2 regions of the Actinoplanes sp. NPDC049118 genome follow, and region 2 is predicted to be linked to the other one. Evidence: riboswitches for the same ligand, from Rfam matches in the RefSeq annotation. Region 2 holds a riboswitch; the other holds the start of a gene.
The links. A riboswitch is a leader RNA that binds a small molecule or an ion and turns the genes downstream of it on or off. The one in region 2 is predicted to bind thiamine pyrophosphate.
Positions count from the first base shown of each region.

Region 1: linked by a shared signal. The riboswitch ahead of thiE (thiamine phosphate synthase) and the one ahead of AB0B58_RS20380 (ECF transporter S component) in region 2 are both predicted to bind thiamine pyrophosphate.

Region 1 is NZ_JBEZDY010000015.1:218,852-227,068, forward strand. It holds gene AB0B58_RS24945 (ATP-binding cassette domain-containing protein) at 1-1,330, shown strand, start outside; TPP riboswitch at 1,514-1,625, shown strand; gene thiE (thiamine phosphate synthase) at 1,679-2,263, shown strand; gene AB0B58_RS24955 (FAD-dependent oxidoreductase) at 2,260-3,297, shown strand; gene thiS (sulfur carrier protein ThiS) at 3,294-3,491, shown strand; gene AB0B58_RS24965 (thiazole synthase) at 3,493-4,233, shown strand; gene AB0B58_RS24970 (thiamine phosphate synthase) at 4,227-4,796, shown strand; gene thiD (bifunctional hydroxymethylpyrimidine kinase/phosphomethylpyrimidine kinase) at 4,793-5,551, shown strand; gene thiC (phosphomethylpyrimidine synthase ThiC) at 5,624-7,204, shown strand; gene AB0B58_RS24985 (hypothetical protein) at 7,223-8,217, opposite strand, start outside.
Region 2 is NZ_JBEZDY010000012.1:117,144-125,360, forward strand. It holds gene AB0B58_RS20355 (GNAT family N-acetyltransferase) at 1-371, shown strand, start outside; gene AB0B58_RS20360 (alpha/beta hydrolase) at 355-1,221, opposite strand; gene AB0B58_RS20365 (hypothetical protein) at 1,244-1,399, opposite strand; gene AB0B58_RS20370 (energy-coupling factor transporter transmembrane component T) at 1,481-2,284, opposite strand; gene AB0B58_RS20375 (ATP-binding cassette domain-containing protein) at 2,281-3,672, opposite strand; gene AB0B58_RS20380 (ECF transporter S component) at 3,675-4,253, opposite strand; TPP riboswitch at 4,322-4,426, opposite strand; gene AB0B58_RS20385 (alpha/beta fold hydrolase) at 4,564-5,379, shown strand; gene AB0B58_RS20390 (DUF6328 family protein) at 5,412-5,912, shown strand; gene AB0B58_RS20395 (hypothetical protein) at 5,917-6,522, opposite strand; gene AB0B58_RS20400 (Fur family transcriptional regulator) at 6,553-6,960, opposite strand; gene AB0B58_RS20405 (metalloregulator ArsR/SmtB family transcription factor) at 6,972-7,289, opposite strand; gene AB0B58_RS20410 (metal ABC transporter permease) at 7,286-8,176, opposite strand; gene AB0B58_RS20415 (metal ABC transporter ATP-binding protein) at 8,176-8,217, opposite strand, start outside.

The sequences.
Region 1 (8,217 bases), on a different contig from region 2:
CGACGCGCGTCCCGACGCGGAGAAGGCGCAGATCGGATACGCCAACGCGATCGCCGGCTGGGGCGAGGCCGGCGGGTACGACGCCGAGGTGCTCTTCGATGTCGTCGCCGTCGCCATCCTCGGCAAGCCGTGGGACGAGGTCCGGCACCGTCCGGTGCGGACGCTCTCCGGCGGCCAGCAGAAACGCTTCGCCCTCGACCTGCTGCTGCGCGGCGGCGACGAGGTGCTGCTGCTCGACGAGCCGGACAACTTCCTCGACGTGCCCGGCAAGCGCTGGCTGGAGGCCCGGCTGCGGGAGTCGCCCAAGTCGGTGCTCTACGTTTCGCACGACCGGGAACTGCTGGCGCAGACCGCGGACCGGGTCGTCGCCGTCGAGGGCGGCGGCGCGTGGACGCATCCGGGCGGCTTCGCGTCCTGGCACGAGGCCCGCGCGGGTCGGCACGAGCGTCTGCTCGAACTGCGCCGGCGCTGGGACGAGGAGCACGAGAAGCTCCGCGAACTGGTCTTCACGCTGAAGAACAAGGCGGCCTTCAACGACGGGCTGGCGTCGCGCTATCAGGCTGCGCAGACCCGGCTGCGCAAGTTCGAGGAGGCCGGTCCGCCGCCGTTGCCGCCGAAGGAGCAGTCGCTGCGGATGAACCTGCGCGGCGGGCGTACGGGCAAGCGCGCGGTGATGTGCACCGGCCTGGAGCTGGAGAACCTGACATTCCCGTTCGATCTGGAGATCTGGTACGGCGACCGGGTCGCGGTGCTCGGCGCCAACGGCACCGGCAAGAGCCACTTCCTGCGCCTGCTGGCCGCCGGCGGCACCGCCCCCGACGTCGACAACAAGCCGGTCGACGGTGCGCCGCTGGCCCACGTGGCGCACAACGGCGTCGCCCGGCTGGGCGCACGGGTCCGGCCCGGCCACTTCTCGCAGACGCACGACCGCCCGGAGCTGCTCAAACGCACCCTCGTCGAGATCCTGTGGCGGGGAGACGATCACCGTAGCGGCATGGACCGGGCGGGCGCGATGAAGGCCCTCAACCGCTACGAGCTCGCGGCGCAGGGCGATCAGGTCTTCGGCACGCTCTCGGGCGGGCAGCAGGCGCGTTTCCTGGTGCTGCTGCTCGAGCTCTCCGGCGCGACCGTGTTGCTGCTGGACGAGCCGACGGACAACCTGGACCTGGCCTCGGCGGAGGCGCTCGAGGAGGGCCTGCAGGCGTTCGAGGGCACGGTGATCGCGGTGACCCACGACCGCTGGTTCACCCGGGGCTTCGACCGCTTCGTGCTCTTCCAGGGCGACGGCGAGGTCGTGGAGACCCCCGAGCCGGTCTGGGACGTCCGCTAGGAGCGCGCCTCCCACTTCCGTGTCCGCGGTGACGCCCGTCACCTTCTTGATCATGAGCAAGGTGTGTGCGGGTTTCGCGGGCGAAAGGCCAGCCTGCGTGCGCTCCGGGGCGGTGCGGCCACCCACTGTGGAGTGACGAGGGGGGTTTACGGGCGGCAGGGCGCGGGGTTACGGTCTCCGCGGAACCAACCCCACGGGAGTCCGGTGCACCGGGCTGAGAGGGGGGCTGTCGCGGCCCCCGACCGTCGAACCTGATCCGGGTCATGCCGGCGCAGGGAGGAGCGTGTTGTGGGCCCTGATTTCCCGCATCTTCATGTGATCACCGATGCCCGGGGCGGGCGAAAGCCGCTGGCCGTCGTCGCCGCAACGGTCGCCGCGGCGCACCGGCGCGGCGCGACCGGGCGACTGGCGGTCCAGATCCGCGTCGAGGACGACGTCAGCGACCGCGAGGCGTACGAACTGGCGGACGCCGTCCTGGAGATCTGCCGGCCGCACGGCGTGCTTTGCCTGGTCAACGACCGTCTGCACGTCGCGCTGGCAGTCGGCGCGGACGGCGGGCACGTCGGCGCCGCCGACCTTCCCGTCGCGGCGGCGCGCAAGGTCCTCGGACCCGCCGGGGTGCTCGGCGCCACCTGCCGCGACCCGGCGGCCGCCCGCGCGGCGAGGCGGGCGGGCGCGTCCTACCTGGGCGTGGGGCCGGCCTTCGTGACCACGACCAAGTGCGGCCTGCCGGATCCGCTCGGCCCGGTCGTCATCGGCGAGGTCGCCGCCGCCGTACCGGACACCCCGATCGTCGCCATCGGCGGCGTGACGGCCGCGAACGCGGGCTCGCTGATGGCCGCGGGAGCCGCCGCGGTGGCGGTCGTCGGCGCGATCGCGAACGCGGCGGATCCGGAGCGGGCCGCCGGGGAACTGCTGGAGGCGCTCGGATGAGCGCCACCGAGGTCGTGGTCGTCGGCGGCGGCATCATCGGGCTCTCGATCGCCTGGCGGTGCGCGCAGCGCGGGCTCGCGGTGACCGTCCACGACGACGGGGGAGACGACGGCGCCTGGTACGCCGCCGCGGGGATGCTGGCGCCGGCCGGGGAGACGGGCTTCGGGCAGGAGGCGCTGACCGAACTCATGGTCGAGTCCGCGGGACGGTGGCCCGGATTCGCCGCCGAGCTGGGCCGGGAGGCCGGGATCGACGTCGGCTACGACCGCACGGGCACGCTGACCGTCGCGTTGACCGCCGACGACCTGGCCGCGGCGCAGCGGCTCTGGGCGTACCGGCGAGGTCTTGGGTTGGGGGTGAGCCCGCTCGGGCCCAGCGCGCTGCGCGACCTGGAGCCGGCGCTCTCGCCGCGGTTGCGCGGCGGCGCGCACGCGCCCGACGACCGCCAGGTCGATCCGCGCCGGGTCGTCGCCGCCCTGCGCGCGGTCCTTGGGCGGGCCGTGGTCCGGCGCCGGGTGCCCGACCTGCCGGTGGGCGTGCCGGTGGTGGTCGCGGCCGGATCCGGGACCGCCGCGCTGACCGGGCTGCCGGTGCGGCCGGTGAAGGGGCTGGTGCTGCGGCTGCGCGGCGAACCCGGCCTGCTGCGGCACGTGGTCAGCGGGTGGGCCGACGGCCGGCACGTCTATCTCGTGCCGCGGGCCGACGGCGAGGTCGTCGTCGGTGCCACCCAGGAGGAGCGCCTCGACAGCACGGTGACCGCCGGGCAGGTGCTCGACTTGCTGCGGGCCGCCACCGACCTGGTGCCCGAGCTGGGCGAGTGCGAACTGGCCGAGACCGTGGTGCGGCACCGACCGGCCACTCCCGACAACGCGCCGCTGCTCGGCACGCACACCGGCGGACTGATCATCGCCGCCGGGCATCACCGCAACGGGGTGCTGCTGGCGCCCGTCACCGCCGACCTGATCGCCGAGCTGGTGGCGACCGGGAAGGCCGATCCGCTGCTGGACGCGTTCGCGCCGGGGAGGTTCGCATGAGGGTCATCGTCAACGGCACCGAGCGCGAGGTCGAGGTGGCCGACGTCGCGGCGCTGGTCGCGGAGCTGACCGAGGCCCGGCGCGGAGTCGCGGTCGCGGTGAACGGCGAGGTCGTGCCGCGGTCCGCGTGGCCCGGTGCCCCGCTGCGCGACGGCGACCGCGTCGAGGTGCTCACCGCGGCGCAGGGAGGCTGAGGTGTTCGGCGAATCCCGGCTGATCCTGGGCACCGGCGGCGCGGAGAGCCTGGCCGCGCTCGAGGCCGCCGTCGTCGCCTCCGGCACCGAGATGGTCACCGTCGCGCTGCGCCGGGTCGACGCCGCCGGGCCCGGGCTGCTGCCGATGCTCGACCGGCTCGGCATGCGGATCCTGCCCAACACGGCCGGCTGCTACACCGCCACCGACGCGGTGAAGGCCGCGCACCTCGCACGGGAGGCCTTCGAGACCGACCTGATCAAGCTCGAGGTCATCGGCGACGAGCGCACCCTGCTGCCGGACGGGGTCGAGCTGCTGCGCGCGGCGGAAACGCTTGTGGCGGACGGCTTCCAGGTGCTGCCGTACACCAGCGACGACCCGATCCTGGCCCGTCGGCTCGCCGACGTCGGGTGCGCGGCGGTGATGCCGGCGGGCGCACCGATCGGTTCCGGACTGGGCATCTCCAACCCGCACCACATCCGGCTGATCCGCGACAGCGTCGACGTGCCGGTGATTCTGGACGCGGGCATCGGCACCGCCTCGGACGCCGCGCTGGCGATGGAGCTGGGCTGCGACGCGGTGCTGGTCGCGAGCGCCGTCACCCGGGCCGAGGATCCCGCGCGGATGGCCGCCGCGATGCGGCACGCGGTCGAGGCAGGGCGGCTGGCGTTCGGCGCGGGCCGGATCCCGCGGCGCTATCACGCGCTCGCATCCACATCGGACGAGGGGCGGCCGGCATGGTGACCCCCTGCGGCGTCGTCGTGCTCACCGACCGCCGGCTCGCGGCGCGGCCGCTCGTCGAGGTGGTCGCGGCCGCCGTCCGCGGCGGCGCGTCGTGGGTCGTCCTCCGCGAGAAGGATCTGGCGTACGCCGAGAGGTACGCGCTCGCGGCGGCCCTGCGGGTGGTGGTCCCGCCGGGGCGGCTCGTGGTCGCCGGGCCGGATCCGCTGGGCGGCGACGCGGTGCACCTGTCGGAGACCGATCCCGTGCCACCGGATGCCGGGATCGTCGGCCGTTCCTGCCACGGCGCGCCGCGACTGTCCACGGAGGACTACGTGACGCTCTCGCCGATCTACCCGACGGCGACCAAGCCCGGATACGGTCCGGCACTGGGCCCGGCGCGGGCCGCGGAGCTCGCCGGCGACGTGCCGTGGCTGGCGCTCGGCGGGATCGACTCGCCCGGGCGGGTCGCCGAGTGCCTGGCCGCGGGTGCGGCCGGGGTGGCGGTCCTCGGCGCCGTGATGCGGGCGGTCGATCCGGAGTCGGTGACCGCCGAACTCGTGGCGGCGGCGGGGGTGCGGGCATGACGCCGACCGTGGTGCTGACCATCGCCGGCTCCGATTCCGGTGCGGGGGCGGGAATCCAGGCCGACCTGAAGACCTTCGCGGCGCTGGGCGTCTACGGCGTCTCGGTGCTCACCGCGGTTACCGCGCAGAACACGCTCGGGGTCACGGCGATCCACTCCGTGCCCGCCGACGTGGTCGCCGCGCAGCTCACCGCGGTGCTCGACGACTTCACCGTCGCGGCCGTCAAGGTCGGCATGATCGGGGACCCCGCCATCGCGGCGCTGCTCGCCGACCGGGCCGCCGAGCTGCCGGAACTCGTGGTGGATCCGGTGCTCGTGGCGACCAGCGGCAGCCGGCTCTCCGGCGTCGCGGCCGTCGAGCCGCTGATCGGGTACCCCCGGGTCCTGACGCCGAACCGGCACGAGGCCGGCGCCCTTCTGGGACGGGAGGTGGGCACGGCCGAGGAGATGGCCGAGGCGGCCGCCGAGCTCGCGGCCCGCGGGCCGGACGCGGTGGTGGTGACCGGCAGCGAGCTGGCCGTCGACGTGCTCCACCACGACGGTCGCACGGTCGTGCTCTTCGGGGACCCCGTGCCGACCGCCAACAATCACGGCTCGGGCTGCACGTTCTCGTCCGCGATCGCGGCCCGGCTGGCCCTCGGCGACGACGTCGTCGCCGCGGTGCACTTCGCCAAGAAGTACGTCGCCGGAGCGCTCGCCGGCGGCCGGAACTGGAAGCTCGGCCGGGGGCCGGGTCCGCTGCACCACTTCGTCTGAGGGGTCGATCCGGCGATCGCGCGATCCCGCGCGGTCCGTCGCCGCCCTGTTCGTCACGATTGGGGAGGAAATATGAGACGCAAGGTGTACGTCGAGGGATCCCGGCCGGACCTGCGGGTGCCGTTCGCGGAGGTCGTACTGTCCGGCGACAACCCGCCGGTTCGGCTCTACGACACGTCCGGCCCGGGCAGCGATCCCGAGGTGGGGCTGCCGCCGCTGCGCGGACCGTGGATCGCGGGGCGCGGCGACGTCGCGCCGGTCCGCGGCGCCGGCACGCCGCTGGCGGGGGAGCGGCCCACCCAGCTCGCGTACGCGCGGGCCGGCATCGTCACCGCCGAGATGGAGTTCGTCGCCATCCGCGAGGGCGTCGAGCCGGAGGTGGTCCGCGAGGAGATCGCGGCCGGGCGGGCCGTGCTGCCGGCCAACGTCAACCACCCGGAGATCGAGCCGATGATCATCGGCTCGCGCTTCCTGGTGAAGGTCAACGCGAACATCGGCACGTCCGCGGTCACGTCCTCGATCGCCGAGGAGGTCGACAAGCTCACCTGGGCGACGCGGTGGGGTGCGGACACGGTGATGGACCTGTCCACCGGCAAGCGGATCCACGAGACGCGGGAGGCGATCGTCCGCAACTCGGCCGTGCCGATCGGTACCGTGCCGATCTACCAGGCGCTGGAGAAGGTCGACGGCGACCCGGTCAAGCTGACCTGGGAGATCTTCCGGGAGACCGTGATCGAGCAGGCCGAGCAGGGCGTCGACTACATGACGGTGCACGCCGGGGTGCTGCTGCCGTACGTGCCGCTGGCCGTGAACCGGGTCACCGGGATCGTGTCGCGGGGCGGATCGATCATGGCGGCCTGGTGCCTCGCACACCACACCGAGAACTTCCTCTACACGAACTTCGCCGAGCTCTGCGAGATCCTGGCGCGCTACGACGTCACGTTCTCGCTGGGTGACGGCCTGCGGCCCGGGTCGATCGCGGACGCCAACGACGAGGCGCAGTTCGCCGAGTTGCGGACCCTGGGCGAGCTCACCCACGTCGCCTGGGAGCACGGCGTGCAGGTCATGATCGAAGGGCCCGGGCACGTGCCCATGCACAAGATCAAGGAGAATGTGGACCTCCAGCAGGAGCTGTGCGCCGGGGCGCCGTTCTACACGCTCGGTCCGCTCACGACGGACATCGCGCCCGCGTACGACCACATCACCTCGGCGATCGGCGCCGCGATGATCGGCATGTTCGGCACCGCGATGCTCTGCTACGTCACGCCGAAGGAGCACCTCGGGCTGCCCGACCGTGACGACGTGAAGGCGGGGGTGATCGCGTACAAGATCGCCGCGCACGCCGCCGACCTGGCCAAGGGCCACCCGGGCGCGCAGGACTGGGACAACGCGCTGAGCAAGGCGCGGTTCGAGTTCCGCTGGGAGGACCAGTTCAACCTGGCGCTCGACCCGGACACCGCGCGGGCGTACCACGACGCGACCCTGCCGGCCGCGCCCGCCAAGACGGCGCACTTCTGCTCGATGTGCGGCCCGAAGTTCTGCTCGATGAAGATCACTCAGGAGCTGAAGGAGTACGCGGCCCGCGGGATGAAGGACAAGAGCGACGAGTTCGTGAACGCGGGAGGTCGCGTGTACCTCCCGGTCACGTCGTGACGGCTCGGAGCTTGGGGGCTACTCGCCGAGGCCGCTGACCCAGTCCACGTAGTCGGAGTCCTTGCGGTGCCGGGGCTTGCCGTCCGGGCCGACGTCGCCGGGCCGCCGCCGCGGTGCCGGGGTGACCGGCAGCGGCGCGCTGATCGGATCCGGCTGCGGCAGCGGCGCGCTGATCGCCGTCGGCTCCGGAGTCAGCGGCCCGGCGGTCCGGCCCCGGGCGGCCGGGCGCAGGCTTCGGCCCAGCCGGCCACCCGCCGCGCGGGTCCGCCCGGCCGCCGGGGCCTGCAGCGCCTCGGGCGGCAGCGGGCGGGTCGCGGGCTCAGGCACGTAGGGCTCCGGCTCCGGGCTCGCGCCGCCCCGCGGGCGCGGGTCCGCGGCGGGCGACCGGGGCGCGTCCGGCGACCGGTGCTGACCGACCGTGTTCTGCTCGCCCCGGGCGAACGCGTCGAAGGGCGCGGGCTCGCCGGTGGCGTACTCGCCGACGGCCACGCCGGCGGTCTGCGGGCGGCCGATGAAGGCGTCCGCGACGTTCGCGCGCCGGCCCCGGCGGCGCGGCTTCTCCGGCTTGCGGCCGGGTGTCGTCGACTGCGGCCCGCCGAGCCGGGCGGTGGGCGGCCCGCCGGGTCCGGGCGTGGAGGTTCCGCCGCCGCGTCCCGACGCGGAGGCCGGCCGCGGTCCGGGCGGTCCGGCCTGCGGCCCGGCGGCCGGCTCGGTGCCGGGTGCCGGCGTGCCGCCGGTGCGTCCGCCCGACGGCTTACCGGCGGCGGTCTTCGCCGGGCGCGGCGGGCCGTCCCCGCCGTCGGAGACGGCCGGCGGGGCGGGGGAGTCGGACGACCCGCCGGCGGCGGCGATCTCCGACTCGGACCGTCCGGTCCGCTTCGGCAGCGGCGGCTTGTCCTGCCCCGGGTCGTCGGCCTCGTCCTCGTCCGGATCGGGACCGCGGCGCAGGACCGCGGCCAGCACCGATCCGAGCACTCCCGCGCCGGCGGCGGTCATCGCGGCCCAGAAGGGGA
Region 2 (8,217 bases):
ACCGACGCCTCCACCTGACCCACCGGGCCGGGGAGCCCTGCCCGGACGAGAAGCACGTCTCACCGCGCTGGATCGTCGAGGACGGCCGGGTCCTCGGAGGAATCGACCTGCGGCACAAGTTCGACGACGGCATCGGCCACGTCGGCTACGGCGTACGCCCGTCCGCGCGCCGCCGCGGCCTGGCGAGCTGGGCGCTGGCCGAGATGCTCGGCGAGGCCCGCGCTCTCGGCCTGGAGCAGGTGCTCATCCCGTGCCTGGCGGACAACGTCGCCTCGGCCCGGACGATCGAACGCAACGGCGGTGTCCTGGAGGGCGTCCGCCGCCTCGAGCACGTATCGGTGCGGCGCTACTGGATCACGCTGAACCGGTGACCGTCGTCGCGGTGGCCACGGCCGCGGCGAACTCTCGCGGGCACTCCAGCGGCAGGAAGTGCCCGCCGTCGACGTGCCGCAGCCGGACGTCGGCGAAGAACCGGTCGAGCCGGTCGGACCAGCCGGTGGGAAACAGCGGGTCGTGCTCGGGCCACAGCACCGTGGTCGGCACGGTGATCCGCTCCGCCGGCTGCGGCACCGGTTCGGCCGCAACCCGCGCGAGCCCGCTGGCGCCGTAGCGGTACCAGCCGATGGACGCGGCGAACGCGCCCGGCTCGGAGTACAGCGCGACGAGATGGTCGAGGTGGTCCTCGGCGAGGGTGAACCCGGGCCCGGACCAGTGCGTCCAGAAGTGGCGCAGGTAGCGGCGCACGGCGTCGGGCCGGCCGTCGATGAGTTCGTCCGCGAGCCCAAGCCGGTGGAAGGCCACGTACCAGAACTCCTGCTGCGCCGCCGGGGTCAGGATCCGCTCGCCGATCCCCGGCAGCGGTGGCGTGAGCACCAGCGCCCGGATCAGGTCGGGGCGGTGCCGGGCCACGGCCTGCGCGACGCGGCTGCCGATGTCGTGCCCGCCGAGGACCGGCCGGTCCAGCCCGAGCTCCTCGATCAGCCCGATGACGCTGCGCGCCTGCGCGCCGGCGCTGTACCTCGCCGGGTCGGCCGAATGCCTGTCGGACGCGCCGAAGCCGCGCAGGTCGGGCACCACCACGTCGGCCGCCGGCAGGAGCGGAACAACGTCGCGGTACTCGGTTCGGTCGCTCGGCCACCCGTGCAGCAACACCACGGCGGGGCCGGCGCCGGTCCGCTCGTACGCAAGCCGGAACCCGTCAACGGCAGTCGTCCAAGCCACACCCGCGAACATACCCGGACTCTCAGTTCGGCCCGGAGCGCCAGGTCTGCCGGGGGCGGTATCCGGTACGTCGCAGCCAGTGCACCGCCGTTGCGGTGTCGGGGTGCCCGTGCCCGGCCTGGTCGATGACCCGGTACTGGCCGTCGGAGCCGAAGATCGACAGGGATGTCCGCGTCAATCTCGTGGCGGCTGTCCAACGTGAGGTGTCAGCCGGGTGACCCCGCGGCGAACAGGAGCGCAAACCGCGAATCCGACGGTCTCAGCCGATGATCGGGCGGAAGAGCCCGGCCTGGACGCTTGTCGTCAGGATCGCCGCCGAGAGCACGGCCGCGCCGATCAGCAGGGCCGCGTCCGCGCGGCCGAAGACCTGGCGGCGGGCGCAGGTGCGGGGGATTCCGGAGTCGAAGCCGCGGGCGTCCATCGCCAGCGCCAGCCGGGCGCCGCGGCGCAGGGCGCCGACCAGCAGGGCGAACGCGGTGGACCCGAACAGCCGCAGCCGCGCGATCGGGTTGCGGCCGGCGTCGATGCCGCGGGCCCGGCGGGCCAGGCCGAGCATCTGCCACTCCTCGCCGAGCAGCGGGATCATCCGGAAGGCCGCGAGCGCGCCGATGGCGAAGCGGGCGGGTGCCTTCGCGTTCTGCACCAGGGCGTCCGCGAGATCGGTCGGGTCGGTGGTGGCGAAGACGATGATGCCGGGCAGCGCGACCGCGAAGAGGCGCAGCACCAGGCCCAGCGCGCCCATGACCACGCCGGTGGTGATGTCGAACGGGCCGAGCGAGAACAGCAGCGCGCCGGTGCGGTCGGCCGCGAACAGCACCATGGTGATCAGGACGCCGGCGGCGGCCAGCGCGAGCGGCCACGCCCGCCGGGCCAGCACGCGGTAGCGGACGCCGAAGAGCGGCAGCAGCGCCAGCTCGATCACGAGCGCCAGGCCGGGCGTCAGCGGGTCGAGGGTCGCCACCAGCGGCAGTGAGAACAGCAGCGCCGCCCCCAGCTTGGCGACCGGATTGCGCCGGGCCAGGACGGCGGTGGCGTCGGCGACCGGTTCCAGGACGAGGGTCATCCGGGCCGGCCCAGGACGACGGTGCGGTCGGCGAGCGCGGTGACGAAGTCCTCGTCGTGGGTTACCGCGACGATGCCGCACCCGTCGTCGCGCAGCCTGGCCAGCAGCTCGACCAGCTCGATCCAGGTGCGCCGGTCCTGGCCGAAGGTCGGCTCGTCGAGTACGAGCAGCCGGGGCGCGGTGGCCAGGGCCGTCGCGACGCTGAGCCGCCGGGCCTCGCCCCCGGAGAGGGTGTACGGGTTCGCGCCCGCCAGCTTCGTCAGCCGCAGCCGGTCGAGCAGTTCGTCCACGATGGCGGAGACGTCCGGGCGCCCCAGCTGCCGGGGCCCGAGCGCGAGTTCGTCGGCCACCCGGGACGTGACGAACTGGTGTTCCGGTGACTGGAAGACCGATCCGATGCGCTGGGTGAGCGCCGCGGCCCGCCACCTGTGCGGCGCACCGCCCGGCGCCGCGTCGACCGAGCCCGAGGTGGGGGCGAGCAGTCCGCCGAGCACCAGGGCCAGCGTGGATTTGCCGGCGCCGTTCGGGCCCGTCACGGCCAGTGCCTCGCCGGCCCGTACCCGGATGCTTGTCGCCGGAAGCCGGTGCCGCACGGTGACGTGCTCCGCGCGTACCAGGGTGTCGGCCGGCGGCGCGACGGCCCGGTGCGCGGGCAGCGGCCGGCCCGGCACCCAGACGCCCTGTTCGGCGAGCTGATCGCCGAGGAGGGAGAAGACGGCCGAGGGCGTGCCGTCGGCGCGGACGCCGCCGCCCGGCTCCAGCACGACCACCCGGTCGACCAGGGTGAGCGCCTCGGCGATCCGGTGCTCGACCAGGATCAGCGTGGTGTCCGGGTCGTGCGAGCGGGCGATCGCCGAGCGGATCAGCGCGCCGCCCGCCGGGTCGAGGTTCGCGGTCGGCTCGTCGAGCAGCAGCAGGCCCGGCCGCGGCGCCAGGACCCCGGCGAGGGCCAGGCGCTGCTGCTCGCCGCCGGACAGGGCGGCGGTCCTGCGGTCGATCGGGTACGGGAATCCGACGCGGTCGAGCGCGACGGACACCCGCGGCCAGATCTCCTCCGCGGGCACGCCCCGGTTCTCGAGGCCGAACGCCACGTCGTCGCCGCTGCGGGCCATCACGAGCTGGGTCTGCGGGTCCTGGAAGACGATGCCGACGCGTTCGCGGGCCTTTGCCGGTTCCAGCCCGTCGATCTCGACCGTGCCCTCGGACTCGCCGGAGTCCTCGGGCAGCAGGCCGGCGAGCGCGGCGAGCAGGGTGCTCTTGCCGGCCCCGGAGGGACCCAGCAGGAGCACCCGCTCGCCGTGTGAGATGCGCAGGTCGACGCCGCGCACGGCCCAGGCCCGGCGCCCGGCGTGGCGCCAGCCGAACCCGCGCAGCACGACCTCGGGCACGGTTAGACCAGGGCTCGGTCGCGGCCCGCGGCGAAGCGGTCCAGCACGCCGGTCGGCGCCAGCGCCCGGGTCAGCGCCCAGGAACCGGCCCCCGCGATGATCGTGCTGCTGACGATCGTGAGCAGCGCGTACGGGATCCGGTAGTCCCACAGGTCGTAGGCCGCGTTCCAGGCGAAGAAGTCGAACACCGCCGCGCTGAGCCCGGTCAGCAGGCCGGCGAGCAGCGCCGCCGGCAGCTTCCACGAGCGGTACAGCAGCAGCGCGAACGCCAGCTCCGCGCCGAGGCCCTGCACCAGGCCCTGCGGGATGACCGTGGCGCCCCAGGCCGCACCCAGCAGCGCGGAGATGACGGCCGCGACCGTCTCGGTGTAGAGCGCGGCACCCGGCTTGCGGATGATCAGCCCGGCCAGCACGGCCGGCATCAGCCAGACGCCGTAGAGCAGCGCCTGCGCGGGCGGGAAGAAGGCGAACGCGCCGTCGGTGGCGCTCCAGACCAGGTTCCAGGCCCAGAAGATCACGCCGAAGGCTACGGCGATGATCGATGCGACGATGATGTCGATGGTGCGCCAGCGGAAATTCATTCGTGCCTCCCAGCTCATACCGGGAGGAGACGCGGCGCCACACCCGGGTGTCGCCCGGACGCGGCGCGGCTGGAGAAAGACCGAGCTCCCTGCGCTGGCATTACCCAGATCAGGTTCGAGGGTCTGCGGGGTGACCCGCACTCTCAGCGCTGTGCGCTCCCCTGTCGGTGAAGTTTGTTCGCGACCTGCCTGGACCGGCGCATCGCGTAGGCGACGCACCGCGTCTCCGCCGTCGCGAACAATCCTCAGTGCATGTGTTTCGATGACGCTAACACCGTACAGACGTACGGAACAGGGTAGGAGGCGTCACATGGAGATCAAGGCGAGAGGGCTGACCTTCGACGTGCACGAAGGTGGCCCGGTCGACGGCCCGCCGGTGCTCCTGCTGCACGGCTTCCCGCAGGATCACCGCGAGTTCGATCTTATCCTTCCCCGGTTGCACGCCGCCGGATTACGCACGTACGCGCTGGACCAGCGCGGCTATTCGCGCGGTGCCCGGCCCGCCGCGGTCGCCGACTACCGTCTCGACGAGCCGACGGCCGACGCGGTCGCGGTGCTCGACGCGCTCGGCGTACCCAAGGCGCACGTCGTCGGCCACGACTGGGGTGCGCAGGTCGGCTGGATGCTGGCCGACCTGCATCCCGAGCGGGTCAGCACGCTCACGGCCGTCTCGGTGCCGCACCCGCGCGGTCTCGGCGTCGCGCTGCACAACCAGCCCTCGCAGAAGCTGCGGTTCGCCTACATGGGTGTGTTCCGCTCCCGGATCGCCGAGCGGCTGCTGCTCGCCGCCGACGCGAAGGTGCTGCGATCGATGATGCGCCCGATCGGCGCCCGCGCCGGCCAGTACGCCACCGCGATGCACGACCGGGGCCGGCTGACCGGCGCCCTGAACTGGTACCGCGCTCTCACCACGGGTAATCTGGCCAAGGTTGGCAAGATCACCGTGCCCACCACCTACGTATGGAGCGACGGCGACCCGGCCGTCGGCAGGCCGGCGGCCCTGTCCACCGCCGCCTGGGTCGAGGCGGACTACCGGTTCGTCACCCTGCGCGGGATCGGCCACTGGGTGCCCGAGGAGGCGCCGCAGGCGCTGGCCGAGGTGACTCTGGCCCGCATCGGCGTCTGACGGCGTTCCCCGCGTCATCACGAGGAGGCTCGATGGCCCCGGAGCGGCAACCGACCGGTCACGAGACCGAGCGGCAGCGCTGGAACCGCAACTTCGCCGACCTGCTGCAGGAGTTGCGGGTCACCCAGACCGGCGTGCAGGTCCTCTTCGCATTTCTGCTGACCCTGCCGTTCAGCAGCGGCTTTCCCAAGACCACCCAGTTCCAGCAGGACACCTACATCGTCGCGCTGATGTCGGCCGCGTTCGCCGCCGCGATGATCATTTCGCCGGTGGCGTTCCACCGGGCGCTGTTCCGCAAGGGACGCAAGCCGGAACTGGTCCGCTACGCGCACCGGATGGCCACCGGTGGCCTGGCCTTCCTGCTGGTCTCGATGGTCAGCAGCGTCCTGCTGGTCACCGACTTCATGCTGAACATCTGGGTCGCGAGCGTCCTGGCGGCGGTCACCGCCGCGTACTTCCTGACGTTCTGGGCGGCCATCCCGTTCGTGCGGCGCGCCTGGATGGACTACGAGGAGGAAGAGGAGGAGGAGTAGCCGCCTACCGGGGCTTCGCGGGCTTGAGCCCCATGTCCCTGAGCTCGAGCGCCGCCAGCGCCTGAACCGCCGCCGCGTCGCCGTTGCGCCACGACTGTGCGATGTCCGGGCCCAGCTTCGTCAGCTCGTTCAGCGGCCGGGTGGCCAGGGCCCGCAATGCCAGCAGGTCCTGTCCGGCCGGCTCGTCGCGGACCTTGCTCGCCACCCCGGCCCGGCGCATCCAGCGTAGCCGCAGCGGCAGCCAGACGAAGAGCACCAGCGCCAGCGGCGCCGCGACGATCAGCAGGGAGATGGCCAGCGCCAGGTTGTCCACCATCTCCTGCTGCTGGCGGCCGGCCTCGGCGAGCGAGTTGGCGGCGTCCGCGGCCCTGGTGAACGGCGTGGTCAGGTCGTCGCCGACCACCGGGACCCGGCCGACCTTGCTCGAGATGTCGCCCAGGTTGCCGGCGATGCCGGTGCCCGCCTCCTGCAGCTTCTGGCCGGGCACGCCCAGCTTCTCCACCGTGTCGTTGACCCAGATCCCGGCCCGGATCCACGCGTAGACCCAGAACACGACGAGCAGGTCGGTAAGGAGCTGGCGTACGGCGGTGGGCAGCCGATCGGCGTACATCTTCACGCGGGCCAGCGTCCCACGGCCCGGCTAGGAACGCTTGTCGGCGCACTCCGGGCAGGTTCCGAAGATCTCCATGGTGTGCGAGACGTCGACGAAGCCGTGGTTGGCGGCGACCTTTTCGGCCCAGGTCTCGACGGCCGGGCCCTCGACCTCGACGGCCCGCCCGCAGGAGCGGCAGACCAGGTGGTGGTGGTGACCCTGGCTGCACCGGCGGTAGAGGTGCTCGCCGCCCGGCGGGCGCATCACGTCTATCTCGCCGGCGTCGGCGAGGCCCTGCAGGGTCCGGTAGACGGTGGTGAGGCCGACCCGTTCGCCCCGGTTGCGCAGCATGGCGTGCAGATCCTGCGCGCTGTTGAAGCCCTCGGCCTCGGCGAGGGCCGCGCTCACCGCGGTCCGCTGCTTCGTGTTCCTGACAACGGTGCCCTCGTCGCCCATGCCCTGTTCGGTCATGATCCCTCCCTCGCATGGCTCACCGCGTCGGCGACGATGTGGGCTACGTGTTCGTCCACGAGTGAGTATGCGATCTCCCGCCCCCGGCGTGCACTTCGCACCACGCCGGCGCCGCGCAGAACCCGCAGGTGCTGGGAGACCAGCGGTTGGGGCGCGCCCAGCTTCTCGACCAGTTCGTGCACGCAGCGTTCGCCGGCACCGAGCTCGGCGACGATCGCGACCCGGATCGGCGCGGAGAGCGCCCGGAGCAACTCGCCGGCCGCCTCGTACGCCTCGTAGCCGCTCGTCGTCACCGGGGCAACGTTACTGCTCATCGGGCCCCGACCTGAAGAACGACGTCCGGTGGCTCCGCCTCCACCCCGGCCCGTGCCTGGCCCGGTGCGGGCCGCCGGCGCAGCACCCGCCAGGTCGCGCTGCCGACGGTGAGCGCGACGAAGACCGCGATGGCCAGGATGACGATCGTGGCGCCGGGCGCCGTGTTCACCTCGCCGGCCAGCGTGATGCCCGCGGCGGCCGCGCCGACCCCGATCAGCATGGCCGCGGTCATCGTGCTGCGAAAGCCCCGGGTGACCTGCTGGGCGGCGGCGACCGGGACCACCATCAGGGCGCTGACCAGCAGCAGCCCGACGGTGCGCATGGCGATCGTGACGGTCACGGCCGTGGTCACGGCCATCAGGAGATTGAGGGTACGCACGGGAAGCCCGGAGACGCGGGCGTACTCCTCGTCGTTGCAGACCGCGAAGAGCGCCTGCCGCAGCCCGAGCATCGCGATCAGCACGCCGACGCCGAGCACCGCGATGACCGCCAGGTCCTCTTGCGACGTGGTGGTCAGCGAGCCGAAGAGGAACTGCATCAGGCTGGCGTTGCTGCTGTTGTCGGAGAGCCCGACCAGCACCACGCCGCCCGCGATGCCGCCGTAGAAGAGCAGGGCCAGGGCCAGGTCGCCGGAGGTACGCCCGCGCTCGCGCACCAGCTCCACGCCGATGGCGCCGACGACCGAGACGATCACGGCGGTGAGCACGGGGGACTGCTGCAGCAGCAGGCCGACGCCGACGCCGGTCAGCGCCACGTGCCCGATGCCGTCGCCGATCAGCGACAGCCGCCGCTGCACCAGGTAGATGCCGAGCGCCGGCGCGACCAGACCGATGATCAGCGCGCCGACCAGCGCCCGGACCATGAATTCGTACTGGTAGAGATCCATTAGATGGAGGGCATCCGATCCGTGGGGGCCACGCAGATGCC